DNA from 3 places in the Halomonas sp. TG39a genome. Region 3 is predicted to be linked to each of the others. Evidence: predicted binding sites of a transcription regulator. Region 3 holds the regulator's gene; each other region holds the start of a gene.
What was found. Region 3 encodes FNR, which switches genes on or off when oxygen is low (the NO sensors DNR and NnrR bind a similar motif). Its sites were predicted from a motif close to TTGATNTANATCAA; they were not measured.
Positions count from the first base shown of each region.

Region 1: the regulator FNR is predicted to act here: its motif matches at 5,138-5,151, upstream of frdA (fumarate reductase (quinol) flavoprotein subunit).
Region 2: the regulator FNR is predicted to act here: its motif matches at 7,030-7,043, upstream of U738_RS13330 (xanthine dehydrogenase family protein molybdopterin-binding subunit).

Region 1 is NZ_JQLV01000001.1:2,818,136-2,828,514, reverse strand. It holds gene U738_RS12640 (isochorismate synthase) at 1-1,023, shown strand, start outside; gene menD (2-succinyl-5-enolpyruvyl-6-hydroxy-3-cyclohexene-1-carboxylic-acid synthase) at 1,029-2,780, shown strand; gene menH (2-succinyl-6-hydroxy-2,4-cyclohexadiene-1-carboxylate synthase) at 2,770-3,528, shown strand; gene U738_RS12625 (anion permease) at 3,535-5,004, opposite strand; gene frdA (fumarate reductase (quinol) flavoprotein subunit) at 5,268-7,055, shown strand; gene U738_RS12615 (succinate dehydrogenase/fumarate reductase iron-sulfur subunit) at 7,052-7,834, shown strand; gene U738_RS12610 (fumarate reductase) at 7,847-8,248, shown strand; gene frdD (fumarate reductase subunit FrdD) at 8,245-8,625, shown strand; gene menB (1,4-dihydroxy-2-naphthoyl-CoA synthase) at 8,701-9,561, shown strand; gene menC (o-succinylbenzoate synthase) at 9,561-10,379, shown strand, end outside.
Region 2 is NZ_JQLV01000001.1:2,973,933-2,984,311, forward strand. It holds gene U738_RS13295 (c-type cytochrome) at 1-1,992, opposite strand, end outside; gene U738_RS13300 ((2Fe-2S)-binding protein) at 1,985-2,473, opposite strand; gene U738_RS13305 (FAD-dependent monooxygenase) at 2,938-4,098, shown strand; gene U738_RS13310 (alpha/beta fold hydrolase) at 4,095-4,913, shown strand; gene U738_RS13315 (maleate cis-trans isomerase family protein) at 4,929-5,705, shown strand; gene U738_RS13320 (N-carbamoylsarcosine amidohydrolase) at 5,756-6,421, shown strand; gene U738_RS13325 (MarR family winged helix-turn-helix transcriptional regulator) at 6,466-6,945, opposite strand; gene U738_RS13330 (xanthine dehydrogenase family protein molybdopterin-binding subunit) at 7,155-9,425, shown strand; gene U738_RS13335 (XdhC family protein) at 9,425-10,379, shown strand, end outside.
Region 3 is NZ_JQLV01000002.1:811,923-822,301, forward strand. It holds gene U738_RS21900 (FixH family protein) at 1-395, shown strand, start outside; gene U738_RS21905 (heavy metal translocating P-type ATPase) at 392-2,851, shown strand; gene ccoS (cbb3-type cytochrome oxidase assembly protein CcoS) at 2,848-3,093, shown strand; gene U738_RS21915 (sulfite exporter TauE/SafE family protein) at 3,090-3,782, shown strand; gene hemN (oxygen-independent coproporphyrinogen III oxidase) at 3,861-5,294, shown strand; gene fnr (fumarate/nitrate reduction transcriptional regulator Fnr) at 5,377-6,123, shown strand; gene ttcA (tRNA 2-thiocytidine(32) synthetase TtcA) at 6,116-7,027, opposite strand; gene U738_RS21935 (DNA polymerase III subunit epsilon) at 7,129-7,782, opposite strand; gene U738_RS21940 (DUF294 nucleotidyltransferase-like domain-containing protein) at 7,788-9,644, opposite strand; gene U738_RS21945 (DUF4212 domain-containing protein) at 10,355-10,379, shown strand, end outside.

The sequences.
Region 1 (10,379 bases), on a different contig from region 3:
CCTGGTACGCCGGGGTGGGAGCACTTTCCAGCCTGCCACTTTTTGCTGCCGCGTATCGAGCTTAAACGTCATCAAGGTGGCGCGACGCTATCACTTAATCTACGTTTCGATGACCGTTCCCCCGGTGCCGAAATCGCCCAGGCTTATGCCTGTTTAGACGCGCTGGTAGCAGAGCAGCCGCTGTCTCGCCTGCAGCCTTTGGTTTACCAGCGTGAAGACCGCCCCAGCCAACAAGAGTGGGCGGCTTGGGTGGGGCAGGTGACAAACCTCGACCACCTAGGGCATACGCCCAAGGTGGTGCTTTCCCGTGAAACGCGCCTGACAACACCTGAAACGCCTAACCCTTGGGCACTACTGTCACGCTGGCAGGCCGGTACCGCTGACTGTTTTCACTTTGGCATCCAGTTGACACCCCATGAGGCGTTTATCGGCTGCCCGCCGGAGCAACTCTATAAGCGTGAAGGTATTCATTTAACGACAGAAGCACTGGCGGGCACCACACGCCGTGGGCGGGATGCCCAGCAAGATCAAGCGCTTGCCGATGAACTGCTTACCGATAAGAAAAACAGCTTAGAAAACCAGTGTGTATATCAGCAGCTTTTGACCCAGCTTGAGCCGCTTTCTTCACAAGTCCAAATGGGCGAGGCGCATATTATTAAGTTGCGCTCTTTGCAGCATATTCGCCGTCTGATTCGTGCCGAGTTACACCACAGCGTCACCGACCAGTCTTTGCTTTCCTCACTGCCACCGACCCCGGCGGTGGGCGGCGTTCCCCGCGAGTCGGCGCTGGCGTTTATTCGACAGCATGAGCGCCATCAACGCGGCTGGTACTCGGGGGTGTTTGGTCGAATCAGCCATGCCAGTAGCGACCTCGCCGTGACCATTCGTTGCGCCTATATCGATTCAGAAATGATCCGGCTTTATGCCGGTGCCGGCATTGTGGCGGGCTCCCAGGCGGACGAAGAGTGGCGCGAGCTGGATACCAAAATAGCCGATATTATGTCGCTGCTAGGGATGGGATAACACACATGGCAACACCTGTATTGAGCGGTTTTGCGCAAGAGCACGCCACCTTTAATCATGTTTGGTCGGCGCTAATGCTGGAGGAGCTTTATCGCTTGGGCGTGCGCGATGTGATGGTGGCGCCCGGCTCTCGCTCATCACCGTTGACCATGGCCGCCAGCGAGCATGCCGGTTTGCGCTGCCACTGCCATTTTGACGAGCGGGGGCTGGGGTTTATGGCGCTGGGCATTGCCCGGAGCAGTTACCGGCCCGTGGTTGTGATTACTACCTCAGGCACCGCCGTGGCCAACCTCTATCCGGCGGTGGTGGAAGCCAACCTGCTCGGCGTGCCGCTGATTGTGCTCTCCGCCGACCGCCCCATTGAGCTGCTGGATAACGGCAGCAATCAGGCAATCGACCAGCGGGATATCTTCTCCCGTCACACGATTGTTCACCACGACTTGCCGCCGCCCGATGCTGAGATAAAAGCAGCATTTGTACTTAGCACTATTGACCAAGCGGTTGATCAGCAGCGCCGCACCCCTGGGCCCATCCATATCAACTGCCGTTATCGCGAGCCTCTCTATCCTGGCGACGCTTTAGTGGATGCCAGTGACTATCTCGCCCCGCTGGGGGACTGGCTGATGGACTCCACGCCTTGGAGTGATTGGTCATGGGGTGATGTGCAGGAGCGCGCCACGGTTCCAGCGCTTAGTGACGTATGGGAAGCATTTGTCGGACATCGAGGTATTATTGTCGCAGGAAGCATCGATGACCCGCAGCAGGCACAGCAAGTGGTAGCGCTCTCCAAGCAACTGGGCTGGCCACTGCTGGTGGATGTGCAGAGCCAGGTGCGTTTTGATCCTCACAATCTGATTCATTTTGATTTGGCACTCCACGATGGGCGGTTCTTCGATGAACTGGCTAAGGCAGAGGTGCTGCTGCAGTTTGGCGGTCGGCTAATTTCCAAGCGACTCATTCAGTTTATTGCCCAACATTCCTGGCAGGATGCCTGGTTGGTTGATCCGCTGCCCCAGCGGCTGGATCCTGATTACTGCGTTAAGCGCCGTGTGATATGTTCGCCCGCCGACTTTATCGCGGATTTGCCAGCGATCCCTGAGAAACCTGTTTGGCATCAGTTGGCTAGCCTCCAACGACGCACTAGTCAGCTTGTGGAAGAGCGGTGTAGGTCACTCTCAGAACTGGGTGTTTGCCATCAGCTAGCGCAACTGGCGGAAGGGCAGCTGTTTATCGGCAACAGCCTGCCTGCACGGCTAATGAATATGCTGGGTACGCATCGCCGAACGCCGCTACGGGTATTTGCCAATCGCGGCGCCTCGGGCATCGATGGCTTAATCGCCACGGCGTTTGGGCTCAGTTGCTCCCGCGCAGAACCCACTACCATTGTGCTGGGAGACACCAGCGCACTGCATGATCTCAATAGCCTCGCACTGTTAAAGCAGGCGGCTCAACCCCTGGTGGTGGTCATTCTTAATAACGATGGCGGCAGTATTTTCCATATGCTGCCGGTGCCTAAAGAAGACGATCTGCTGGAGCGATATTATCGCCAGCCCCACGGCTTGAACTTCGAGCATACGGCAAAGATGTTTGGGCTTGGTTATGCAGCGCCTGACTCGCTGGATAGCTTTGCGATAGCCTACACTCAGGCCCTTCAGGCGGGCGTTACGTTGATTGAGGTTAACGTACCCCATCAGCAGGTCGCCGATGATCTTAAGGCCCTGGGCGCAGCGATTCGAGGGGCGTCGCGTGAGCTGTAAACCTCACAAGCAGGCGCCGACCCTCGTACTGCTCCATGGCCTGCTGGGCGATGGTCAGGACTGGGTTGAGGTCATCGCTGGCTTGGAAGGCATTCACTGCCTCGCGCTGGATTTGCCCGGCCACGGCCAGAATCAGCACGAGCAGCTAGGCTCTTTTGAGGCTTTTCACCACTGGCTTGGCGATGCGCTGATAACTCACGGTGTTCGCCGTTACTGCCTGCTGGGCTACTCCCTGGGTGGCCGTTTGGCGCTGTACCATGCCAGCCTTCAGCCGCCGGGTCTGGAATCGCTCTGGCTGGAGAGCGCTCACCCTGGGCTACCCGCCAGTGAGCGTCCTGGCCGTATTGCTCATGATGAACGCTGGGCGCTACGCTTTGAGCAGGAACCGTTGGAAGACGTACTTATCGATTGGTATCAGCAGCCGGTGTTTGCCGATCTCACCGACGTTCAGCGCAGTCGGCAAATGCAACGCCGTCTCGCGAATCACGGGCCAGCCGTCGCCAGCATGCTGCGATCAACTTCCTTGGGTCAACAGCCTTTGCTATGGCGGTGGCTGGAAAATACCACGCTTCCGGTGGGGTACTTTTCGGGGCAGCGGGACGCCAAGTTCCACACTCTTGCCACTCACTTGGCAACGATGGCACCGCGCCTGCGCCATATCGCTCTGAACGGGGGCCACAATCTTCATGTTGAGCAACCAGAGGCGTTCTCACAGCAGCTGAACGCTTGGTTGGGTACTGCAAGCTGACTTCAATCAGCTGATCAGCATTAACCAAGGCAGGCCAATCACCAGCCAAACCACCAGGAACAGCAGCCCAAAGATTGCCCCTAGCCGCCAAAACAGTGCGCTGGGTAAGTAGCCGCTGCCGTAGTAAACCGGGCTTGGCCCTGTGCCGTAAGGGGTGAGAATGCCCATAAAGCCCAGTGTGGGCAGTAGCAGCAGGATAAACATCTGCATATCTAGCCCGGCAATCCCCGACGCCGCCGCCAGAATCACCGGCAGCAGAGCAGTAACGTGGGCTGTCACGCTGGCAAAGAAGTAGTGCAGCAGGTAGAAAATAACCACCAGCGCCACCATGGCCATCAGCGGGTCAAAGTGACTTATCTGCCCGCCGACCACATTGCCAAACCAGTTAACAAACCCCACTAGGCTAAGCCCACCCGCGAGCGCCACCAGGGTGGCAAACCACACAAAGGTATTCCAGGCGGCTCGGTTATCGAGAATATCGCTCCAGGTTACAATACCGGTTAACAGCATGCCGCAGATCACTAGTAGACCAACCAGCGATCCAGAGATAATGTCGCCCGCGAAAATCCACAGCAGCAGGGCGGAGACCACCATAATGATCAGTATTATTTCATGGCGAGTCAGTGCCCCCAGCTTGGTTAACTCCTGCCCTGCCCAGTCGGAAATTTCATTACCCGCTTTTACTTCGGGCGCGCATAGCCAGTAGCTCAGCAGCGGAACTAGCAGAAGCAGCAAAATGCCGGCTGGTGCTACCGCCATAAACCACTGCCCCCAGTTGATATGAATACCGGTCGCGCTTTCAGTTAGCGCGATGGCCAGTAAGTTCGGGGCCAGAGCGGTCAAAAACAGCGAGCTAGTGACGCAGGTAGAAGCAAGCGCGGTCCACATCAAAAAGCTGCCCATGCGCTTCATGCTGGGGTCGTTGGGATGCGAATCGTAAAGCGGCGGCAGGTTACGAATGACCGGATAGATCGTGCCCGCACTGCGCGCCGTATTGGAAGGCGTAAACGGCGCCAGAATGCCATCGGCAATCATCACCGCATAACCCAGGGTCAAAGTACGCTTCCCCATGGCTTTGACTAGCCAGAGCGATATCCGCCTGCCCAGGCCGGTTTTCTCATACCCCAAGGCAAACATAAAGGCACCAAAAATTAGCCATACCGTAGAGTTGGTAAAGCCCGACACCGCCCATGAGAATGCTTGGTTAGCGGCACTGAATCCGTCAGCCGTCAGTTGCTCCGGAGAGAACAGCACCCACCTTGAAAGCAGTGCCACCAGGGTAACGCCGATCAGGCCGACCACCGCCCCAGGCAAGGGCTCGAGAATCAAGCCAACCACGCAGCCAAGGAAGATGGCGAAAAAGTACCACGCGTGAGGCGCTAGCCCCTCGGGTGTAGGTATCAGCGCGACGATAATAGCGACTGCTAACGGTGCTAACAGTTTCCATCGTGGCGAGGGTTGGGCATTGGTTGTCATGCTGCACCTCTCTTTAGTCTTTCTTGCTGTTTTTATTGCCTGGCGGATAGGTATCTGCCCTGCAGTGAGTGGCTTGAAGAGTAGGGCCTGTGGCACGCGGGTAACAGCAATACCTAGTCGATTTTCTACTTGCTTGACGCACGTCAATAGTTCTTTGGACTAATGAGCAGGGCCTGCCAATAGCGTGGTAAGTTCGAAGAATGAAAGGGCACCGAAGAGTGTCGCTACCACCACCTTTGACTTGGCTAACGGAAGGAAACGTCATGCAGCAGCGAGATTTCGATATCGTGATTGTCGGTGGGGGTGGCGCAGGCTTGCGTGCTGCCATTGGGGCTGCCGAACAGGCCAAAACCCAGGGCACCCCTCAGCGCATTGCGCTGCTGTCCAAGGTCTATCCCATGCGTTCCCATACCGTGGCTGCAGAAGGCGGTGCGGCGGCGGTTACCAGTGATGAAGACTCCCACCAGGCGCATTTTGATGACACCGTTTCCGGCGGTGACTGGCTGGTTGAGCAGGGGGTGGCTGACTACTTTGTTCACCACGCCTATCAAGAGCTGGTGCAGATGGAGCGCTGGGGCTGTCCTTGGAGCCGTAAGGACGATGGTCAGGTGCAGGTGCGCCGCTTTGGGGGGATGAAAACCGCCCGCACTTGGTTCGCCGCCGATAAAACCGGCTTCCATATGCTTCACACCCTGTTTCAGACTTCGCTGAAATACCCTGAGATCGAGCGTTTCGACGAATACTTCGTGCTCGACCTGGCGGTACACGAAGGTGCTGTGATTGGCGTGATTGCCCTACAAATAGCCACTGGCGAATTAACCGTGCTGCGCGCCAAAACGGTGATTTTGGCCACCGGCGGCGCGGGGCGTTTATTCCGTTTCAACACCAATGCGGGCATTGTCACTGGCGACGGTATGGCGATGGCCTACCGCCATGGTGTGGCGCTGCGGGACATGGAGTTTGTTCAATACCACCCCACCGGCTTGCCCGGCTCCGGCATTTTGATTACTGAAGCGTGCCGGGGGGAAGGCGGTATTCTGCTCAATAAAGAGGGCTATCGTTATCTGCAGGATTATGGCCTTGGCCCGGAAACGCCGCTGGGTAAACCGGAAAACAAGTATATGGAGTTGGGCCCGCGGGACAAACTCTCCCAGGCCTTCTGGCAGGAGCAGCAGGCAGGCCGCACCGGTAAGTTTGGCGACAGCGATGTGGTCTATCTCGATCTGCGTCACTTGGGTGAAAAGTACATTCTGGAGCGCCTGCCGTTTATCTGCGAGCTGGCCAAATCCTATATCAACGTCGACCCGGTGAAAGAGCCCATCCCCATTCGCCCAGCGGTTCACTACACCATGGGCGGTATTGAAACCAATCCACAGTGCGAAACCTCCATTGCCGGGCTCTACGCCGCCGGGGAGTGTGCTTCGGTGGGTCTGCACGGCGCCAATCGATTGGGCTCTAACTCGCTGACGGAGCTGTTGGTGTTTGGCCGCCTGGCCGGTGAGCAGGCAAGCAAGCGCGCAGCACAAACCGAGTGGGCCGATGAGCGCCTGCTGGAAGCCCAGGGCGACCGCCAGCAAGCCAAGCTGCTGCGGCTATGTGACGGAACGGGGAGCGGCGAGAACTGGGTGGAACTCAAGCACGCCATGGTGCAGGCCATGGAGAGCGGCTGTGGGATTTACCGCACCGAAGAGGGCATGCGCCATTCGCTGGATACCATGCGCCAACTGCGTGCGCGCTTCAACGAGATCCGCGTTAACGATACCAGCAAGATTTTTAATACCGAGTTACTGGAATGTCTTGAACTGGAGTGTGGACTGGATATTGCCGAAGCGTCTTGTTTGGGCGCGCTTGAGCGCCGTGAGTCCCGCGGTGCCCACCAGCGCTTGGATGAAGGCATGCAGAAACGTGATGACGTTAACTACCTCAAGCACAGCCAGGTCTTTTACCAAGGCGATGCCCATGCCGAGCTGCGCTGGCAGGACGTCGATGTGCAATTCTCTGCCCCGGCGGAGCGGGCCTATGGCGATGCGGGCAAGGGGGAGAAGGCATGAGTATCGATCAGATGAGTACTAACTTAATCAGTACGAAGAATGTCAGCACCAAGCATATTAGCGTCAAACGCTACCTGCCTGATAACTCGACTGAGACGTACTGGCAGGCGTATGACCTGCCGGTGGATGACAGTACCTCGCTGCTGGATGCCCTCAACCATATCAAGGAGCAGCTCGATAGCACCCTGAGCTACCGCTGGTCGTGCCGTATGGCGATTTGTGGCTCCTGCGGGGTCATGGTGAACGGCATTCCCAAGCTGGGCTGTAAAACCTTCCTGCGCGATTACGAGGGCGATATTCGTATCGAGCCGTTGGCACACTTCCCCGTGCAGCGGGATCTGGTGGTGGATATGGAGATCTTCCTTGAACACCTGGCGGCGGTGAAGCCCTACCTGATTGATGACAACCCCGTAAAACCTTACGACCCCAGTGCGCCGGAAACCTATCAACAGACGCCGGAGCAGCTGGAGCGCTACAAGCAGTTCGCTAACTGCATTAATTGCGGTCTCTGCTACTCCGCCTGCCCCCAGTTCGGGCTTAATCCAGAATTCCTTGGCCCGGCGGCATTAACGCTGGCTCACCGTTACAACCTGGACAGCCGAGATCACGGAAAAAAACAGCGCATGGCCGAGCTTAACCGCCACGACGGGGTGTGGAGCTGCACCTTTGTGGGCTTCTGTTCAAAAGTGTGCCCCAAACACGTTGACCCCGCCGCTGCGGTCAATCAGGGCAAGGTCGAAGCAGCCAAACACACGCTTATTGCGCTGTTTAAAGGGTAGGGGAGGAACATCATGGATAAATCATCATCGCAACGCCTGCCGCCGCTGAAACGCAATTGGTGGCTGAAGCACCGCTTTTTTAAACTCTATATGCTGCGCGAAGCCACGGTGCTGCCGCTGGTGTTTTTCACGCTCTGTTTACTCGCTGGTATGGTCGCTCTTCTTCAAGGGGCGGAGAGTTGGCAGGGGTGGATCGCCTTTATGGGCTCTCCCATCGTATTAGTGCTGAATCTTCTGGCGCTGGCCGCCAGCCTGTTTCACGCCGCCACCTTCTTTGTGCTGTTCCCGCGGGTAATGCCGATTCGTATCGCCGGGCATAGCCTGCCCGATCAGGCCATTGTTGCTGGGCAGTGGGTGGGCGTAGTCGTGGTCGCGCTGCTATTTTTCTGGCTATTGGGGAGGAGTGGGGCATGAACAAACATGATGTTCAGCATAAACAAGCCTTTGATGAGCCGCTTTGGTGGGGGCTATTTAGCGCGGGCGGCGTCTGTTTCGCAGTTTTACTGCCCGCCGTGATTCTGTTTATCGCCGTTCTACTGCCTTTGGGCCTGCTGCCTGCTGGGGCGCTGAGCTATGAGCGAGCATCGGCACTGCTGTTCAGCGTACCGGGCTTTCTGTTTGTGGGGGCGGTAGTTTGCTTGCCGCTATTTCATGCTGCCCACCGCCTGCGCCATGGGATGTTTGATATCAGCGTGGGCAATGACGCACTTAACAAAAAACTGATGTACGGTGGGGCTGCGCTGTTAAGCATTGTGGCGCTGGGCTTAGTCGTTACAGGTATGCTGGCTTAAGCGATTCACTGCAAACACCCCATCCCTGATAAAGAAAAACTAACTAAAAAACCTGACAAAGAAAAAGAGACTGGCATGATTAACGGACTCACTGAATCAGAACTCTATGCGCCGGTAGAGTGGCAGGATCGCTCCGGTGGCTATCAGGATATTTTGTATCACACCACTGCCGATGGCATTGCGCGGATCACCATCAACCGCCCCGAAGTGCGCAACGCCTTTCGCCCGTTAACGGTGAGCGAGATGGCCCAAGCGCTTAACCGCGCCCGCCACGACAGCACCATTGGTGCGATTATTCTCACCGGTGCCGGCGATAAAGCGTTCTGTTCCGGCGGGGATCAGCGCATCCGTGGCGACTACGGCGGCTACCAGGATGAAGAGGGCACCCACCACCTCAACGTGCTGGATTTCCAGCGCGATATTCGCACCTGCCCGAAACCTATTATCGCCATGGTGGCGGGTTATGCCATCGGCGGCGGTCACGTGCTGCATATGATGTGCGACCTGACCATCGCCGCCGATAATGCCATCTTTGGCCAGACCGGCCCTAAAGTCGGCTCCTTTGATGGTGGTTATGGCGCCTCTTATATGGCGCGCATTGTTGGCCAGAAAAAGGCCCGGGAAATCTGGTTTCTGTGCCGCCAGTACGATGCCGCCCAAGCGCTTGAAATGGGGCTGGTCAATCATGTGGTGCCCCTGGCAGAGTTGGAAAAAGAGAGCGTGCGCTGGTGCCGCGAGATGCTGCAGCATAGCCCTATGGCACTGCGTTGCCTGAAAGCTGCACTCAATGCCGATTGTGACGGACAGGCCGGGCTTCAAGAGCTGGCGGGTAACGCCACCATGCTCTACTACATGACCGAAGAGGGGCAGGAAGGGCGTAACGCCTTTAACGAAAAGCGCCGCCCGGACTTCACCCGCTACCCGCGCAACCCGTAATGCAGCTGGCGCTTTACCGCTACTCTCTACCGCTACGCCAGCCGTTGATGTTTAAAGGCAATCGGCTGGCCAGCAGAGAAGGGCTACTCGTTTCCATCAATGGCCAGTGGGGCGAGATAGCCCCGCTGCCTGGCTTCTCCACAGAAACCCTCGCTGAAGCACAAGCTGAAAGCCTAGCCTGCCTTAATGCCATTAAGCGCGGCGAGAAAGCCGCTCCAACGTTACCTTCAGTGCAGTTTGGTTTCGACTGTGCCCAGCGCCTGTGGCCTGTAAATCTTCCCGCGTCGTTGTCGCCCTACCCACTGCTCCAAGGTGCGCCCGCGGAATTGATGCTTTCGCTGGATACTATCTTGACCGGCTGGGGGGCTTTGCCGCCGCCTAGACTCAAACTCAAGGTAGCACGCTACGCCATGGAAGAGGAGCTGGCGCTGATCGAACAGCTCGCAGCCCGGCTACCCACTACCAAGCTGATTCTGGATGCCAACGGCGGCTGGACGAGGGAAGATGCCCGGCGTTTCTGCGAATGTCTTCCCCTTGATCACATCGATTACCTGGAAGAGCCCTGCGCTGCCTTTGTCGACACCATTGCCGTGGCTGAGGCAACGGGGGTACCTATCGCCCTGGATGAAACGCTATCCCGCAGGGAAGAGTGGTATGGCCACCCCCAGATTAAAGCCCTGGTGATCAAACCCACCTTGATTGGCTCGCTAAATGCCTGCGAAGCGCTCGTTAAAAGGGCGCGAGCGGATAATCTGCGTGTAGTGATCTCCTCCAGCTTTGAATCCGATTTAGGCCTTGTGCAGCTTGCCCGTTTGGCA
Region 2 (10,379 bases), on a different contig from region 3:
TGCGTAAGACCACTGACCAATCCCCGTCGCCTCATCCGGCGTAATGTTCGTGCTGTAGAGCGTCCCGAAAGGTGTCTCAAACCCACGCCCACCTGCATTGGTCACGCCACCTTCTGTGGTATGACACGCCGCGCAGTCGCCTGCAGCCGCAACGAGTCGCCCGCGCTCAATGGTCTCGGCGGAGTAGAGGTTGGCGGCTGGCCGAGAGACAGGCGCAATGGCCCCTTTCCACGGCCATGCCATGGCCGCAGTGCCCGCAATGGTGGTGAACGCTGCGGCGGCTAACCAGCGCCGTTTCGTTGACCGCGGCGGTTTCAATTTAGATGGGCGCCCTGCCTCCTCGGTGGACGAAGCTTCGAGTGCCTGGCGCACACGCTTGGCGGTAAACGGTGGTTGGCGAAAACGCAGGCCAGTGGCATCAAAAAGCGCATTGGCTATTACCGCAACACCCGGCGATAGCTCCGCCCCGGTTAATACGTCTTCACCAACGGTTTGATTAACACCTCCCTCAACAGGGCTCGGCGAAGAAGCGGTGGTTGGTAATCCTGCTGAATATTCACTTTTAGTCAGCGCACGACTGCCGTCACCCCACTCGTCGAAACTGGGCGCTTGCCCCAAAAGGGGGCGCGCCTCGCCCAATACCCGGGCCTGTAGCGTTTGCTGAAGGCGATCAGTATCCACATCTGGGCCAGCGTCCTGCCCTACCACCAAACGGGTAAGCTGGACATCGCCGGTAACACGATTAACCTCCACATCGGCAATCCAGGCAGAGCGCACTCCCGATTCTACGCGCTGATTCCGATCGGGCAGTTGAGAGTAGGCAAAGCCCCGCCCGCGCATTAGATCCTGAGGTAAAGAGTTTGCTGATGGATTGGCTGCCCTTTGCCACTCGGCCCGTTTAGCAACGGACTCAATCAGCTCAATACCACGCGCATCGTCAAGGTGGCGAAGTCGCAGCGCGACAGGGTCTTGGTCACTCTCGCGGGCAACCTCATCTAAAAAAGATTCCCGAGCGAATGTCTGCTGTATACCCATCAAGGTGGAATTGGTGGAGAGCGAGTCTGGCTGGGAGCGTGCGGCAAGGTATTGGTCGCGAAATACATAGGGCGAGAACGGCGTTGTGTCTTGCTCGCCGGCGGTGGCCTCAGCGCTAGACGTTGTTATCGCGGCCCTACCACTTAACAACAACCCTACGGCAGCCACCTCACCAGTGAGATTGGCCTGCTGATAGTGATAACGGGCTATCTCACCACTACTGGCAATATCCGCGTTTAGGCTAATTCGCTGCGCTTGGCCCAATGCCTGAACATCCTTGGCGTAGCGGGCATCGAGCCAAACGGCTACCGGGCCGCCCACCGCCCGCGACATCAACGCCGCGTCCACGGCGGCATCGTCACCGCAATGGCGACCCAGCCCTGAGGCCTGATTTGATGCGTGTTTACCATCGGCGCTATAAAGCTCAATCTGGCTAATATTCAGCGCGGTTAACCGGCTTAGATCCTGTTTAAGCGCCGCTGGGGTGACGGTTTGCCCCCACACACTCAATTGTTGGTCGCCACAATCGGCAATTACCCAGCTGGGGTGACTGCCCCAGCGCATGCGACTCGGCCAGCCATACCCATGGTTCGAATGCATGTATGACTGGCTAGGCACAAGAGGTGAATCAGAGGGCGCTTGATCGCTTTCAGGCGCTTTTTCGGGCGTCTGGTGAACGGCCTGCCACTCAACCTTCAGTTGTTTAGCGGCATCGGTCGCCAAGGCCAAACTATCGGCAACCACCCCCACAAAATTCCCTTCCACCACGACTTCAATAGATCCAGATAGTGAGGCAATGCGGCTGCTATCGACGCCCACTAAGCGATCACTCTCAAAACGCTCGCCATTCCACCGGTAGTAAGGTGGACGCACGACGAAACCAAAACGTGCCTGCGCTAGCAGCGCGGGGATGCCGGCCTGTTTTTGCTGGCCATGGAGCATCGACCCTTCACTCATGAGAAGCCTCCTGCAACGCGGCCGCGTTAATGACCACGGCACGCTCCGCTGCCTGGAGAATTTCAACATGGGTGCCACATCGGCAGAGGTTATGCTCTAAAGCGGTGCGAATCTGCTGCGCAGAGGGTTGGGTATTATGATTTAGCAGTGCACGAACAGTGATGATCATACCGTTCAAACAGTAGCCACACTGGGCTGCCTGAGCATCGATAAAGGCTTGTTGTACAGGGTCAAGCTCACCGCCCTGGGAAAGACCATCAAGAGTGGTGACCTCATGACCAACGGCAGCAGACACGGGCAGCACGCAGGTGCGTGCTGCCATGCCATCAATCAATACACTGCATGCCCCGCACTCACCCAAACCACAGCCATACTTGGGCCCATTGAGCGCCAGGTCGTTACGCAACACATTGAGCAATGGTGTCTGCGGCGGCACGGCCAGCTCATGTTCTTGCCCATTGATAGTTAGCTTTAGCGTCATAGGGGATCATCATCGTTATTGTTAAGCCCGCACTCTTGCTCTGGATAGGGCTTGGATATGACTTAGATGTTACTAATAAATACTGCCTGCCAAACACGCTTCGTAGCACCTTAAACCCGCCTATTTTCATCTACCTTTCACATGCGGCCAATCGACTTGCACCAGCTAAGTGCAGAGCCAATACCCATCGAGCATTAAAGGTGCGTACGCTATAAAAATAAGCCTAATAAACGTATAGCACTCTATGGATGCGTTTTTCAAGTTTTTGCATAAAACCAAAAAAACGACTATTAATCCATTAAATTCATATATTTATTTAAAAATACCACCCTGTTTTCGTTAAAAAATAATTTCGAAACTAATTCTTGACCAAAAAATAAATGGTGTATACGTTGTTTTATAGAGATTCACGAACGCATTTAGAAACGAGTGATAGGCGAATAAAACAGCGAGGAAACCAGTATATGAACAACAAACCCACCATCGCCGTTATTGGCGCGGGCCTTGGCGGCGCCGCTGCAGGCGCGCTGCTGCAGCAAGCGGGTTACCCCACCAAGGTGTACGAACAGGCACCAGCGTTTGCACGCCTTGGGGCAGGCATTCACCTTGGCCCCAACGTGATGAAAGTGATGCGCCGGATCGGCATTGAGGAGAAGCTCAATGCCATGGGCTCACACCCCGATTACTGGTTTAGCCGCAACGGTATGACCGGCGAGTATCAGTCTCGCATCCCGCTAGGCGAGTTTGCTCGCGAAAACTATGGGGCGGCCTACATCACCGTACACCGTGGTGATCTGCACGAATTGATGGTCAGCACGCTCGACCAGAACAACCTCTATTTCGATAAGCGTCTGGTCGATGTCGACGACAGCGGCGGCAAGGTCGTCATGACCTTCGCTGACGGCTCGACGGAAGAGGCTGACCTGGTGATCGGCGCAGACGGTGTCAATTCTCGGCTGCGCGAGAAGCTGCTGGGCCCAGAGGCTCCGATCTATAGCGGCTGGGTCGCTCACCGGGCAATTATCTCTGCCGAAAAACTCAAGGCATACGACCTGGATTTCGAAGCCTGCGTGAAGTGGTGGTCGGAAGACCGGCACATGATGGTGTACTTCGTGACCGGCGACGAGAAGGAGTATTACTACGTGACCGGCGTGCCTGAACCCGATTGGAACCACGGCACTTCCTTCGTCGACAGCTCACGGGAAGAGATGCGCAAAGCATTCGAGGGTTACCACCCCACCGTACAAGCGCTGATTGACTGCACTGAAACCGTCACCAAATGGCCCTTGCTGGAGCGCAACCCACTGCCACTGTGGCATGAAAACCGGCTAGTGCTGCTGGGCGATGCCTGCCATCCGATGAAGCCCCACATGGCCCAGGGCGCTGCCATGGCCATCGAGGATGCCGCCATGCTGGTACGCTGCCTGGAGGAAGTGGGCGCCGAGAACTACCAGCAGGCATTCGAACTTTACCGCACCAACCGTTTTGAACGCGCCTCGCGGGTCCAGCAGGTTTCCCACGACAATACCTGGTTACGGGAAGACGAAGATCCGGCCTGGGTATTCGCCTATGACCCCTTTGAAGTACCGCTGAAGCAACCAACCAATCAAGGGAGCCCAGCATGAACAGCACCTATCTCTATGGCGCCAACGTGCACGCCAATGGTATTCGTCAGCACTACCTGCGCTTCAGTGACAGCGCCGAGACCTCGCGCCAGCCGCTGGTCCTGATACCAGGCATTACCAGCCCGGCCATCACTTGGCGTTTTGTGGCCGAGCGGCTCGGTCAGCACTTCGACACTTATGTGCTGGATGTCCGTGGACGCGGCTTGTCGTCTACCGGGCCCGAGCTCGATTATGCCACCGACACTTGTGCCGACGATGTGATCGCCTTTATCGATGTGCTAGGTCTAAGCAATGTCATTCTGGCGGGCCACTCCATGGGTGCGCGCTTTGCGCTACGCGCCATGAGTCGCGGCGCCAAGGGCATCGACAAACTGGTACTTATCGACCCACCGGTTTCAGGGCCAGGACGCCGTGAGTACCCCAGCAAGCTGCCCTGGTACGTGGATTCGATTCGCGACTGCACACGTGGTGCCGATATCGAGACCATGCGCCACTACTGCCCCACCTGGAGCGACGAGCAACTGCGATTACGCGCCGAGTGGTTACACACTTGCTTTGAGCCAGCCATCGTTCAGGCGTTTGAAGAGTTCCACAGCGTCGATATCCACCAGGATTTCCCCGCTATCAAAGTGCCCACGCTGCTGATGTGTGCAGGCAAAGGCGGTGTTATCCAGGATGAAGATCGCGCCGAAATACGCGCCCTTCTACCGACGGTTCGTATTTCTACCGCGGAACAAGCGGGTCACATGATTCCCTGGGATGACTTCGACGGTTTTTTTGCCGCGTTTGAAGACTTCCTGGGCAGCGAGCTCTAAGAGAGGCCAAATACCATGACCAGCAACTATATAAAGAACGAGATCAAAAGCTACCGTATCGGCCAGATCGTCCCCAGCTCCAATATCACCATGGAGACCGAAATACCCGCCATGCTTACGGCGCGGCAGTTAATCCGCCCGGAACGCTTTACCTTTCACTCCAGCCGCATGCGCATGAAGAACGTCAGCAAGGACGAACTGGCTGCCATGGATGCAGAGTCGGATCGCTGCGCCCTGGAGCTTTCTGATGCAGCGGTGGATGTGATGGGGTATGCCTGCCTGGTTGCCATTATGGCGATGGGGCCCGGCTACCACCGAGAGTCGCAAAAGCGTCTGCGCAGCCGCACCGAAGAGAACGGCTGCGACACGCCGGTGGTCACCAGCGCCGGTGCTCTGGTTGATGCCCTGGGTGTGATGAAAGCCAAGCGCGTGGTGGTAGTGGCCCCCTACATGAAGCCGCTGACCGAAATGGTGGTCGACTACATCCGTCAGGAAGGCATTGACGTGCTCGACTACCGGGCGCTTGAGATCCCCAATAACCTGGATGTCGCTCGCCACGATCCCGCCAATCTCCCCGAAATCGTCGCCAGTCTCGATTTAAGTAACGTGGACGCCATCGTCTTGTCAGCCTGTGTGCAAATGCCATCGCTGCCGGCCGTCGCCAAGGTCGAAGCCCTGACCGGCAAGCCGGTGGTTACCGCAGCTATCGCCACCACCTATGCCATGCTCAAGGCACTCGACCTGGAGCCCATCGTACCGGGCGCAGGCGCCCTCTTGTCAGGGGCTTACTAACGAGATCAGGTACTTATTGACGATATAGAGTGCTGATTAAGGAGACGACCATGTCGCCACACACGACTGATAACAGCGATGGCGTTAGCGATAACACTGCCACGGACAACTACCGAGGCGTGTGGGATGGGCGCATCGGTTTTGGCAAAAGGCCCGCGCTGCTGGTGGTTGATTTTATGCAAGGCTACACCACACCAGGTTCGCCGCTATTTGCCCAGGGCGTGGTGGATGCGGTGGCCAATATGCCGCCGCTACTCAATACCGCACGGCGCACTGGCACGCCTGTTATCCACACCAACATCCTTTATCACGCCCCGGATCAAATCGATGGCGGCATTTGGGTCAAGAAGGCGCCGGTCATGCGGGCGATGGTGGCGGGCAACCCTTACGCCGAGTTCTGCTCCGAGGTGGCACCCCGTGAAGATGAGCTGGTAATGACCAAGCAGTATGCCAGCGCGTTCTTTGGCACCTCGCTCGCCTCCACGCTGGTCGCCATGGGTATCGATACGCTGATCATCACCGGCTGCTCCACCAGCGGCTGCATTCGCGCCACCGCCGTTGACGGCGTACAGCACGGCTTTCGGGTGATGGTGGTACGTGATTGCGTGGGCGATCGCCACCCCGCGCCCCATGAAGCCAACCTGTTTGATATCGATAGCAAATATGGCGATGTGATTGGACTGGATGAAACACTGGGATACTTAATGAAGCGTTAGGAGTATCCGAAAACGCAGGTGAAGCGGACGTCTCTGTTGAGTCATCAGTCCGCGTTCATTTTTTCCAGCAGATGCATTAAGGCAACCCGCTCTGCCGGGTTGAGATTTTTCATGGTCTGATCGCTAATTTGCTTGGCACTGGGAACCATAGCCTCGACTAATGTCTCCCCGGCCTCAGTGATCACGACCATGACTTTACGTTGATCATTGGGGTCGGTGGTTAGCGAGATCCACCCCCGCGCTTTAAGACGTTTAATGACGCCACGGATAGTGGCGGGATCAATCGCCGTGGCGTTGACGATATCGGTTAACGAGCTGGGGCCGCGCTCCATCACCGTGCACAGCGTTACAAATTGAATGGCCGTGAGCTGTTTATCGCTGCTGTAGCGCTGAAAAATAGCCGTATGCCGCTGGTAGGCTTTACGCAGTAGATGCCCTACTTGCTCAGAAAAATCATACCCCTGCTCTGAAGGCGTGGGGTGCTCACCGGAAGACGAGTGTTTGAGCGCACTATCCGTTGTCATTCCATATCCTTAATCTATTAGCGACGACGTGTATCGAGTATGGCACTGGTTAACAAAATGATGCATCAACGCTTTAAATACTGCTTGCGCTGGATCAATTCATCATGCTTTTATGGCGTACACGCTATAATTTTACCTTAGTTATCGCTCTTTCATCACCTAAAATTCATCCGCACTGATCATCGTAAACGCGAGCGTGGGAGGCAGACATGGCTGATAAATCAGACTATACAAGAGAGTCACTGCTGTATGGGTCTGATGTTCTGGTGATCTATCGCGACCCGGTTACGCCCCCCAAGCCCGCGCCCGGACAGCCAGGTACACACTCAAACTTCACCCCCCATGAGCCTGAGATCTTCATTGCCGTGCTGAGCGATAGTCATATCGTGGCTTTCAACGGCCACGTAGACCTGGGCACTGGCATACGCACGGCGCTCGCTCAAATTGTCGCAGAAGAGCTTAGCGTCGCGTTCGACGGCGTCACCATGGTGCTGGGCAACTCCGTTGAAGCCCCCAACCAAGGCCCCACCATAGCCAGTGCATCGATTCAGATCACTGCCGAGCCTCTACGCCGAGCTGCGGCACAGGCGCGGGAGTACCTATTAACCCTGGCAGCAAAGCACTTTGACACTGAGCGCTCACTACTTAGCTGCCAGAACGGCGCTATTACGCCAAGTGATAATAACCGCTCATCCGTTAGCTTTGGGGAGTTGCTGCAGGGCACCCGTCATGCATTAAAGCTTGCCGATGAGGTGCCGCTTAAGCCGGTCAGCCATTATACCCTGGTCGGCCAATCGACCTCCCGCGTGGATATACCCGCCAAGGCCACCGGGCAATTGACCTTTATCCACGACCTACGCCTGCCCGACATGCTGCATGGACGAGTGATTCGCCCGCCTTATGTAGGCCATGATAGCGGCGACTTTATTGGCAACAGTTTAATCGCGGTAGATGAAAGCTCTGTGGCGCATTTGCCAGGTGTGGTAAGCGTCGTGGTGGTCGGTGACTTTGTTGGCGTGGTGGCCGAGCGTGAAGAGCAGGCTGCTGCCGCAGCCAAACAGCTAAAGATCCAGTGGCGCCCAATCGAAGGCTTGCCTCAGTTGGACAACATAGAGCAAGCACTGCTCGACCTGCCCAGCAAACAGCGCATACTCCTCGAAGAGGGTGATCTCGATAACGCTCTGGCCGCCGCGCAACATCCGCTCAATCGTCACTATGTGTGGCCTTTCCAACTGCATGGCTCTATCGGCCCTTCGTGCTCCGTCGCCGATGCCAACGAAGATGGCCTTCACGTATGGTCGGGCACCCAAAATCCACACAGCCTGCGCGCCGACCTCGCCCGCCTTACCGGTTTGGATGAAGGCGTTATCACCATTACCCGCATGGAAACCTCGGGCTGCTATGGCCGCAACTGCGCCGACGACGTTGGCGCCGATGCCGTGCTGCTCTCTCAGGCGGTGGGTCGACCTGTTCGTGTGCAACTAACCCGTGAGCAGGAGCACACCTGGGAGCCTAAAGGGGCTGCTCAGTATATGGCCATTCAGGGCGGCTTAAACGCAGATGGCAGCCCAGCAGGCTATCGCTTTAATACGCGCTACCCCTCTAACAGTGCGCCCACCCTGGCACTACTGCTAACCGGTGCTGCCTCACCTATTGATATCCCCTTTGAAATGGGGGATCGAACGTCGGTGCCGCCCTACAGCTACCCTCATCGCCAAATAGTGTGCGACGACGTCCCGACCCTGGTGCGTGCCTCCTGGCTGCGTGGCGTCTCGGCGCTGCCCAGCACCTTCGCCCACGAAAGCTATATTGATGAACTCGCCTACTTGGCGGGTGAAGATCCTGTCGCCTATCGGTTGCGCTACTTAACCGATAACCGCGCCTGCGAGCTTGTCGAAGCGTTAGCCGAACGTGCGAACTGGAAACCCTGCACCGCTAACGCCAATCCGAGTAGCGATGGCGAGTGGCGCTACGGCCGAGGCTTCGCTTACGCCCAGTACGTACATAGTAAATTTCCCGGCTTTGGTGCCGCGCTTGCCGCCTGGGTGATTGAACTTAAAGTCAATGTGAAGAGTGGGCGGGTTGTCGTCGAGAACTTATATGTGGGTCAGGATGCGGGCTTAATGGTGAACCCCGCCGGCGTTCGCCATCAGGTGCATGGCAATGTGATCCAGATGCTCAGCCGCACGTTAAAGGAGCGGGTAACCTTTGAGGATGGTTTACCGACCAGCAGAGAGTGGGGCGGCTACCCCATTCTGCGTTTCTCAGAGCTTCCTCCCATCGACGTCATGCTGCTTGATCGCCCTGCACTGCCCCCACTCGGCGTTGGAGAGTCTGCCTCACTACCCGGTGCTCCTGCGATTGCCAATGCGCTTTTTGATGCCACGGGGGTACGCTTTACCCATCCCCCTTTTACCCCTGACACCATTCGCGATGCACTGAAAGCCTCCCTTCGACTCCCCATGGAGGCGGCTAGTTAATGCACCACCTTGATCTACAGGTTATCGAACGGGCACTGAAGTGGGCCAACCAGGGGCTGACCGTTTGGCTATGCACAGTTATGAAAACCTTTGGCTCGGCCCCCCGGGAGCCAGGTGCCATGCTGGTAGCATGTTCGACAGGCGACTATCTGGGGTCACTGTCGGGTGGCTGTGTCGAAGAAGACTTTATCGCAAGGCTTCAAAAGGGTGAGTTTAACGAACCGGTTCAACGGGTGCGCTATGGCGGGGATGCTGGTTCAGCGAATATTCGCTTACCCTGCGGTGGTAGCCTAGAAATACTGGTTGAGCGGCTAGCGCCCAACACCGAAAACCTCACTCACTTAGAAGTGATGCATGCCACGCTACTGGGTCGCCAACCGCTCATCCGCTGTATCAAGTTGGATGGCAGCGGTAAGCGGTTTAACCTCTCGAATAACACCGAGCCCGCCGTTACCTTCGATACAGCTAGCGTCAATATTCGCATAGGCCCTGCGCTACGGCTGATCATCGCGGGGATCTCCGCGATCTCTGCGCCATGTGCCCTGTTTGCCCAAACGCTGGGCTTTGAGGTGATTGTCTGCGATCCCAGAGACGAGGCTAGGCAAAATTTTGCTGTCGCGGGCGTGGAAGTGCAGGCGGTGCTGCCCTCCGTGTTTATCGCCTCGGGCGGTTGCCATGCCAATACCGCCGTTGTGGCCTTGACCCACGACCCGCGTATCGATGATTTAGCAATGATCGAAGCCGTCCGAACGGAAGCCTTTTACATTGGCGTTATGGGCTCTCAGCAGACATCACAGCAGCGTGCCGAACGGCTGTTACGTTCTGGCGGCATGACGGAAAGCCAAGTAGCAAGAATTGCCATGCCCATTGGGCTTAATCTGGGTAGCAAAACACCGGCTGAAATTGCGCTAGCCGTGATGGCCGATATTGTTCGCCTCTCTCGCGGAAAAGAAC
Region 3 (10,379 bases):
TGGTCGTTCAGGAAGATTATTACGAGCACGGCAAAGCCATCAATATGGTGCTGGCCAAGCAGGAGCAGGCCCGCGAGCTAAACCTAAGCGCCGAGCTGCGCCTCGATCCGCTCACCAGCGATATCGTGGTGGATTTAAGCGGCGACACGCGCCCTGATACGCTCTATTTAGACCTTATTTTCCCTACCGAAGATAACCGTGACCAGTCGTTCGTGCTCGAGCATGTCCGCGACGGCCGCTATATTACCCAAGGCCCTGACAATCTGCGCTACCGCTGGTATCTGCAGATCCAGCCTGCGCTAGAAGATGCCGACTGGCGCCTCACCGGTGAGGCGACCTTCCCCAATGAAAACAGCGTCAAGCTGCTGCCGGGAGGGCGCAAAGCAAGCGAATGAGCGACGCCACCCCCTGCTACCACTGCGGTAATCCGGTGCCCGCTGGAGCACCCTGGTCGATTAGCCTGGATGAGCATACCCACCCGCTTTGCTGCCCCGGCTGCGAGGCGGTGGCCCATGCCATCGTCGACGGTGGCCTAGAGAGCTACTACCGCTACCGTACCGAACTGCCCGAACGCCCGGATGAGCGCCAGGCCGCCAAAGCGGACACCTGGTCAGTGTTTGACGACCCTGGCCTGCAGGCACAGTTTGTCCACCCCGATGGCGACGAGGGCAACGTCAAAGCTACCCTCGCCATTGAGGGCATTACCTGCGCCGCCTGTGCCTGGCTGATCGAGCACCGCCTGAACGCCCTGGAAGGGGTCACCTCCAGCGCGGTGAATTTAACCCACCACCGGTTGCGGGTAAGCTGGAATACTCAGCAGTTGAAGCTCTCGCAGCTGCTGGCGGAACTGGCCGCCATCGGCTACGACGCCCAGCCCTACGAGCCCGATCAAGCCCAGGCGCGCATACAGCATGAAGAGCGCATGAACGTGCGACGGCTCATTATCGCCGCTGTGGGCATGATGCAGGTGATGATGTTCTCGATCCCGATCTATGTCTCCGGCCCCGGAGAAATCAGCGACGACTTCTATGCCCTGTTTCACTGGCTCTCTTTTGCGCTGGCCACGCCGGTGGTGTTTTTCTCCGCCCAGCCGTTTTTCCGCAACGCCCTGCGTGACCTACGCACCGGGGTACTGGGTATGGATGTGCCGGTCTCGCTGGCAATTGGCGGGGCTTACCTTGCCAGCAGCTATGCGGTGATGTTTAACGTCGGCGAGGTCTATTTTGACTCGGTGGCGATGTTTACCTTCTTTTTACTCTTTGCCCGCTACGTAGAGGGCCGCGCCAGACGCCGCAGCGGCCATAGCGGCAATGCGCTGAGCGGCGTGTTACCCATTTCGGCCACGCGGCTGGAAAGCGACGGCAGCGAGCGCATTCTACCCGCCAGCGAACTCGCCCCCGGCGACCGTGTATTGATCAAGCCCGGCCACGGCGTCCCTGCCGATGGCATTATCGAGGAAGGCGAATCGAGCCTGGATGAGTCGATGCTGACCGGCGAATACCTACCGGTCACCCGCCGGGTGGGCGACCGCATTACCGGCGGTAGCCAAAACATGGAAAACCCGCTGGTGATCAGGGTGACTCACGCCGGGCGCGATGCCCGGGTAGCGGGCATTGTCGACCTTACCGACCGCGCCTTTGCCAGCCGCCCGCGGCTTGCGCAGATGGCGGCGCGAATGGCCCACCTCTTTGTACTCCGACTGCTGCTGGTGGCCGCCTGCGTGACGATCGCATGGTGGTTTATCGACCCCTCGCGGATGCTCTGGGTGCTACTCTCGGTGCTGGTGGTGACCTGCCCCTGCGCACTGGCGCTGGCCACCCCCGCGGCACTGACCGCAGGTCACGGCCAGCTACGTAAGCGCGGCGTGTTGATTACCCGCGCCGATGCCATGGAAACCCTCTCCAACGTTACCCGGGTGATTTTTGATAAAACCGGCACCCTGACCCGCGGCGAGATGCAGCTTACCCAAACTCAGCCTCTCGGCGAATTAACCGCCGAGCGTGCCCGGGCGATTGCCGCCGCCCTTGAGGCCCATTCGGAGCACCCCATTGCCCGCGCCTTTCGGCCATTCCGGGATGCGACGCTGCAAGCCAAAGATATTCACAGCCACACCGGGCAAGGGCTTGAAGGCAGCTTAAACGGTGCCCGCTGGCGGTTGGGCAAGTACGAATTTGCTGTCGATGGCGCCGTGGCTAGCAGTATGTCGGCGCCCGCCAAGGGCCAATGGCTGCTGCTTAGCGAAAACGGCATGCCCCGCGCCTGGTTTGGTCTGCATGACGGCGTTCGCGATGACGCTGCGGCGACGATCGCGGCCCTCCAGACCCAGGGGTTAAACGTAGAGCTGCTTTCTGGCGACACTCAGGATGCAGTGGAAAGCCTGGCCAGCCAGCTCAATATTACCACCTGGCACGCGGGTACCAGTCCAGAGGGCAAGCTGGCCCGAATGAAAGAACTCCAAGCCGCTGGCGAAACTGTGGTGATGATTGGTGACGGCATCAACGACGTGCCAGTCTTGGCTGGCGCTGATGTAGCGATTGCCATGAATGGAGCGACAGATCTTGCCCGGACCCGCGCCGATGCGGTGCTGCTCAGCCCACGTCTAATGCGAATTTTTGAGGCCATCGAGATTTCCCGCGCAACGCGGCGTATCATGCGCCAGAACATGATTTGGTCAGTGTGCTACAACGTTTCGGCGCTGCCGCTGGCGGCGATGGGGCTGGTGCCGCCCTGGCTAGCCGCGATTGGTATGTCGCTTAGCTCGCTAGTGGTGGTGGGTAACGCCCTGCGGCTGTCACGCTGGCGCCCCCAGCCCGCACCAACGCTTGGCACGTCAACACCGGTAACCGCATGACGATTCTGTACCTGCTTATTCCGCTTTCGCTGATTCTGCTCGGACTCGCCGTCTGGGCCTTCTTCTGGGCGGTCAAAAATGATCAGTTCGACGATTTAGAAGGCCCGGCGCACCGCATCTTGTTTGATGAGGACGACAACGATCTTCCCCCCGAACAGCGCCGCCAGCGCCCGCCAGCCAAGCAAAAAACCGTCGCACCAAAAGATAAAAACGCCCCCGACGACCAAGAGCCTCGGCCATGAATCCCACAGGGCTTGATCTACCGCCGCTGCTGGCGGCATTCGTATTTGGCTTAATGGGCGGTGCCCACTGCATTGGTATGTGCGGCGGCATTATGAGCGCCCTCACCTTTGCAGTACCCCCCAGCATGCGCCATCCAGCGCGTATGGGGGGGCTGCTACTCAGCTACAATGCTGGCCGTATTATTAGCTATATGAGCGCAGGCGCGCTGGTTGCCCTGCTGGGCACGCTATTTTCGCTTTCCGCCACGGCACGAATGCTGCTTCAGGTGTTTGCCGCGCTGATGCTGATCCTGATGGCACTGTATATCGCCAACTGGTGGAAAGGGCTGCTCAAAGTGGAGGCGGTTGGCCGCCGTCTATGGCGCTTTATCGAGCCTGTGGGGCGGCGCTTAATGCCGGTGGTGTATATCCCTCAAGCCTTCGCGCTGGGCGCACTTTGGGGCTGGCTACCCTGTGGGCTGGTCTACTCCATGTTGGCCTGGAGCTTGGCGATTGCCGACCCGCTCCAGGGCGCGCTGCTAATGGGCGCATTTGGGCTAGGCACCCTGCCGGCGCTGCTCGTCACTGGCCTCGCTGCGCGCCAGCTAAGCCACTTGATTCGCCACCCGGCGACGCGCAGCGTGGCGGCACTAACGATTATCGCGTTTGCGCTGTGGCAGCTCTGGACTCTTACGGCACACAACCTCTAATAGCATGACATGGCTCAATCTTTACGCTTTCGTCACGGGTTAGGCTAGCGGCATTACCTCACGTCGGAGCGCCCCTTCATGCCCGTTCATGCCCCTGCGGTTTCACCTCTTGCCTCGTCTGTGGCGGCAGCGCCCTTGCAGCCGGTGTGGGATGAAGCCCTGCTGCGCCGCTACGACACCAGCGGACCACGCTACACGTCTTACCCCACGGCGCTGTCATTTCACGACCAATTCACCCCCGGTGACCTGACCCAGGCACTAGAGCGTAGCAATGCCAGTCAGCGTTCGCTGTCGCTGTATGTTCACGTGCCTTTTTGTCGCAAGATCTGTTTCTACTGCGCATGCAATAAAATCGCCACCAAGAACACCGCCCTGACCGAGCCTTACTTATCCCGGCTCGACCGTGAAATGGTGCTGACCGCACGCCACTTGGATACATCACGACCGGTGGAGCAGCTACACTGGGGTGGCGGAACGCCGACCTTTCTTAGCTTGAATCAGATGGGCGACCTGATTGATCGTTTGGATGCCCGGTTTGGCCTTTCGTCCTCTGCCGATCGCGACTACGCGATTGAAATAGACCCCCGGGAAGCGGATGTATTTACCCTGCGCCACCTGCAGTCGTTAGGCTTTAACCGCATTAGCCTGGGCGTGCAGGATTTAAGCCCGTTGGTACAGAAAGCCATTAACCGCATTCAACCGCGGGTACTCACCGAAACGCTGATGGAAGAGGCGCATCGCCTGGGCTTTCGCTCGCTCAATCTCGATCTTATTTACGGTTTACCGTTTCAGACAGAAAAGAGCTTTGCGAATACCCTCCGCCAGGTGATTGAACTCAATCCGGCGCGTCTTTCAGTATTTAACTACGCCCATATGCCCGAGCGCTTTGCTCCCCAGCGGCGTATTAATGTCGATGATTTGCCGGGCGGTGAAGAGAAGCTGGCAATTCTGCGCACCACGATTGAAATGCTCACCGCGGCTGGCTACGTACATATCGGCATGGATCACTTTGCCCGGCCTGATGATAGCCTGGCCATTGCTCAGCGCGACGGCTCGCTACAGCGCAACTTCCAAGGCTACTCCAGCCATGCCCAGTGCGATTTAATCGGGCTTGGCGTTTCGGCGATTTCACGTATTGATGACGTCTACGCGCAGAACCCGAGCGATCTGGCAAGCTACGAGGCGGCGTTGGATCAGGGTCAGCTCGCTACTGTGCGAGGCGTGCGGTTGAGTGATGACGACCTAATCCGGCGGGATGTGATTGAGCGGCTGATGTGCGATATGGGCATTGATCTGGCTGCGGTCAGCCAGCGCTGGAACATCGATGCCCCCCGCTATTTTGCCCCCGCTCTGGAGCGTTTACAGAGCGCTGAGCAAGATGGCCTACTGACCCGTAGTGGTGATCGACTTAACGCCACGCCCATGGGTCGACTGCTGGTGCGCCATTTAGCCATGGCGTTCGATACCCATCTTTCTGGGCAAATAGGGCAGCGCTACTCTAAGATTGTTTAATCACCTTATTGCAGGCATGCTAACGGCACCACAATAAGTAAGAATTTGCTAATTTTATCCTGACCCACTCAAGGAGCACCGCATGTTGGAACCTATGAGCAGCCGACGCTCGCTACTCCACGAAGCGCGCTGCCAAACCTGCAGCCTTAGCTCGCTGTGCCTGCCGCTTGCCCTTGAGTTGGACGATATGGGGCAGTTCGATGCGATTATTCGCCGCCGTGCGCCGCTGAAAAAAGGCGAGCCGCTGTTTCGCCAGGGTGATACTTTTACCAGCGTTTACGCGGTGCGTTCGGGGAGTTTGAAACAGGTCACCGCCGAAGGTAACGGCAGTGAGCAGTTGACCAATTTCTACCTGCCCAGTGAACTGGTGGGGCTGGATGGCATTGATGAAGAGCACTACCCCGGTAGCGTTATCGCCCTGGAAACCACCACCGTTTGCGAGATTCCTTTTGACCGCCTGGATTTGCTCTCAGAAGAGATCCCTGAGCTACGTGGCCAGCTGTATCGGAGCATGAGCAAAGAGTTACGCGATGACCGACGCATGATGCGCCTACTCTCGCGAAAAACCGCCGATCAACGGCTGGCCACCTTTTTGATTACCCTTTCGGACCGTTTTCGTCGCCGGGGCTACTCGCCCTACAGTTTTCGCCTCTCAATGCCGAGGGCCGATATTGGCAACTACCTGGGCTTAGCGGTGGAAACCGTCAGCCGCATTTTAAGCCGCTTTCAGCAACAAAGCGTGGTGGCGGTTTCCGGGCGAGAGGTCAATATTCTCGATATGCCGCGTTTGATTACCCTCGCCGAAGAGGAAGAGCAAACGGTTAGCTGACGTTGAAGGCCTGGATGCGACCCGCCAGCAGCTCCGCCTGCTTCGCCTCTAAGCCCTCAAAATCAAACAGGCTTCGGTCTGCCAGCTGGGAGGGCGCAATATTGGTCACCGCTTTAAACATGCTTTCCAGACGGCCAGGGAACTTCTCATCCCACTCGGCGAGCATCTCTTTGACCACCTGACGCTGCATATTAGGCTGGGAGCCGCACAGGTTGCAGGGAATGATTGGGAACGCCATCAGCCGCGAAAATTCCGCAATATCCGCTTCTTTGCAGTAGGCCAACGGCCGAATAACGATATTCTTACCATCATCGGATAGCAGCTTGGGCGGCATCGCTTTCAGGTTGCCGCCGAAGAACATATTCAGAAACAGGGTTTCAAGAATATCTTCCCGGTGATGGCCCAGGGCAATTTTATTGGCCCCAATCTCTTCGGCAAACCCATACAGCGAGCCGCGGCGAAGCCGTGAACAGAGCGCGCAGGTGGTTTTACCTTCAGGGGTTTTCTCTTTCACCACCGAGTAGGTATCGCGTTCTACGATATGATACTCCACCCCCTGTTTGTCCAGATAGGCAGGCAGCACATGCTCAGGGAAGCCCGGCTGCTTCTGATCCAGATTGACCGCTATCAACGAAAAGTTAACTGGCGCGTTGCGCTGCAAGTTGCGCAAAATCTCCAGCATCGTGTAGCTGTCCTTACCGCCGGAGAGGCACACCATCACGCGATCGCCTTCATTGATCATTTGGTAATCAATAATCGCATTGCCCACTTCTCGGCGCAGACGCTTTTGCAGCTTGTTAAATTCACGCTTCTGCTTAGCATCAGCCTGCACAGCGTCTGGAGAGGCTGCAGGAGCAACATCTGGCGTGTCAAAATGCGGGTCGAAATAATCTAGGGATTGCATGAAATAAGCACTGCCGATAGTGAAAGGCGCTAAAAGAGGAAATATTGCCACATTCTAACAACACTCACCGCCTGACCCAAACACTAGTGCTTCCACCATTCCTATGCCACCTCCGCCATAACGCGCTGTAGGCGCATATACAGAAGTGCGCTGGCGGTTGCCTCGGCAAGCACGCTTTGCACACCCATGGCAGGCACCTGCCAGCATGCCAGCGCCTGGGCGAAGCTGCTGGGCGCTTCTACCTCCGGATGCAAACGCCGCAGTTGGCGCTGATGCAGTCTCGCCACATCAACCTGGGCATTGGGTAGCGCAAAATTCAGCCGCTTAGTCAGTAGTGTATTCAACGCTCCAATGCGCTGCTCCAACTGCCAGCCCACTATGGGCCGGTTGCCGATAAATTCCACTAACGCGCTCAAGTTATCACTGCTTGGCGGCTGCACCTCCCCTGCCTCACATAGCAAATGATGACGGCGCAGCTTCGCACTTTCGGGCTGTTTCGTGCTGCCTAACGTCATCACAAAAGCGCGGCTGGTTCGTACCTGCTGCTGGCTCAGCACCACCGCCGCCAAGCTGATCACCGGCGATGCCGACGTGAGCGTTGTCGTACAGACGAGGGCTACCAGCTCATCGCCCATATAAGGTTGAAACAGCCACGCATAGGGAGAATCCGCACAACGCCGACGATCACTTTCACGGCGCAGTAAGGTGCGCAATGAACCGCTAAATAGCCCTACGTGTCGATCTAACAGCCGCATTCCGCTCACGAATACTCCAAATGATAACGATGGGAAAGCCGCTGCTTAAAGTCTTTGACAATATGCATCGCTTCGCGCAATAGGTCGCGCTCCAGGGAAGAGAGATTTTGCACCACCACACGGTTAGCGCGGCTGCCGTTTTGGGCGTTGACGTCTGAGGCACCGGCTTGATGACCGGCAGGCGTCTCCAAAACGCTTAGCTGCTGTTTAAGACGCAGCTCGGAAAACAGTGCCAACGCTTCACCCAGGTCATCGGCAAAGCGGCGATCCAAACGGCCATCGGCGGCCAGGGCGTCAAGCCGGTCGAGTGTTGAAGTGGCTTTAATCCGCCGTTCAAGTGCCATGGTGCGCACGCCGTGAACAATCGGGAAAATGCCGCCTTTCTTAATATCGATACCGTGCTGGGGCTTTTTCAATGAGCCAAACAGCGTCAGCGGCGTCGAGAAACGCAGCGCCGTGCGGGCGAAATAGGAGAGCAGCAGCTCATCGCCCGAGCAGCGTTCAAACAGCTCTTCGCGAACGCTTTCGAGTAGGCTTGGGTTACCCGCCACCGCATGGGCATCGAGCATAATCGCCAGCTTCATCAGGCTGTCGCCATCACGCTCCCTGGCCCACTTGGCGATATGGCCTTTCCACTGCGACACCGTGGCCACCCACTCGGGGTTAGACACCATAATATTGCCGGGGCACGGCGGATAACCGAGCTGAATCAGCGTATCAGTGAGCGTCTGCATATGGCTTGTAAGGTCAGGCCACTGGGTTTCATCGGCCAGAATCAGGCCGTTATCCTGATCCGTTTTGAGAATCTGTTCACCGCGCCCTTCGCTGCCCATCACCATCATGCAGCTCTGCCCGTGGTAGCGTTCATTAATGGTGAACTCCCAGGCTTTACTGATGATGCGACCGTTCAGTGCGGCGAGCAGATCCATCGCAAAGCGCAGCTTAACGCCCTGGGCCATCAGCGCTTTGACCAGCTCCGGGGTACGCTGGCTGGCGGCTGCAAGCGCCTCTAAGCTGGTTGCCTGCTCTACCTGCAGACTCACCACATAGCTACGGCTTGAGAAGTAGCTAAGCACGTCAGTGAGCTCAACAACGCCTTTCAAGGCGTTTTGCTCCATCACGACCACCCGGGCCACTTTATGGCGGGTCATCAGCACCAATACCTCAAATAAATACTGATCCGGCGCGACAGTCACCAAATTAAAATGGGCAATCTCATCCACCGGCGATGTTACCGCGCTGCCCTGCAGCACCAGGGCATTGAGCAGATCGGTTTTAGTCACCATCCCCAGGGTGTCCTGGGTCTCTACCAGCAGGCTATCGGCGTGGCTAGCGTTGAGCTGTTTGACCGCGCTGGCTATATCGGTCGTCGCCGCCATTAGCAGCGGCTCACGCATACACTCGCTCACTTTGGCCAACATAAAGCCCGCCATGGTGACACCCCCTTCGGCGCGCTTTTCGGTCAGCAGACGCGCCTTATGGGTCAGCGACTGGCGAAAGAAATTGCTGAAGTCAGGGTAGTGACGACACAGTTGCTGAAACAGCGCTTTGGGCAGTAAGTAACACAGGCACTCCTGCTCAGCTTTAAAGCGGTAGCGGCTTTTACCATTGAGAATACTGATCGCGCCAAACAGATCCCCCGCCGTGTAGTGGCCGATACGCGCGGTAGATGAGGGCAGCGTGGGGTCGATTTCTGCCACTTCGCCTTTATGAATCAGAAAGACAAACTCACCCGCCTGCCCTGTCTCTAAAATGATTTCATCACGATCAAAATAGGCAAGGTCAATGCCACGGCGGATGTGCTCACGCCCCTCATCGTCAAGGAGCGTAAACGGCAGTTGGGATAGATCCACATCAACCATGGGGTTTGACCTCATTAAACGGGGCTGCGACTAACCGGTTTTTGCCTTAAGGCGAGCTAGCAGACATAAGAAAAAACAAATAAATATCGTGACTCGATGCTGACCCACATAAACTGATCCACTCCAACGCTTCAGAAAGCAGTTATCGATTATTATATGAAGGTGGCTGTACGGGTATAAAGGATTCACTTCCCAAGTAGCAAGTAGAACCTTGTTATACCTTTAGCTATCACGCTAAGGTCGAAGCGACCTTTGATACGCGACCAAAGTATCGATAGTTAATAACCGCCACTGCCCATTAAACGCAGCGCATGTATTTAAAGTAGCCAATAAGTGCATTTATTTGCTTACTAGACTATTGTCCCATAGCCCTGCAAACACCTACAAAATTCGCTTAACGGGCGTTCAAAAGCACTCAATTTCAACAACATGCAGTTAGCAAAGAGCCACTTCTCTGTTTATTGATACCAAAGTCTGGGATTTATTTTTTGACGTTTATTGCCCAGTATTAACAATGAGTCATGCAGGGTAATCGCACGTCACTAACTAACTCGACATTTCATATCGAATAATAAGGTGACGTGCCAACAGGAACTGACTCACCACTCCTAACGATTGAGTGGCTTTAGACGTGCGATTGCCCTGATGGGTCACACGCTATTCCTCGTGAACTTTCCCAACCTTAAAAATCACAAGTGGAGAGCAACACAATGGCAGACGACAAAACCAATGCTG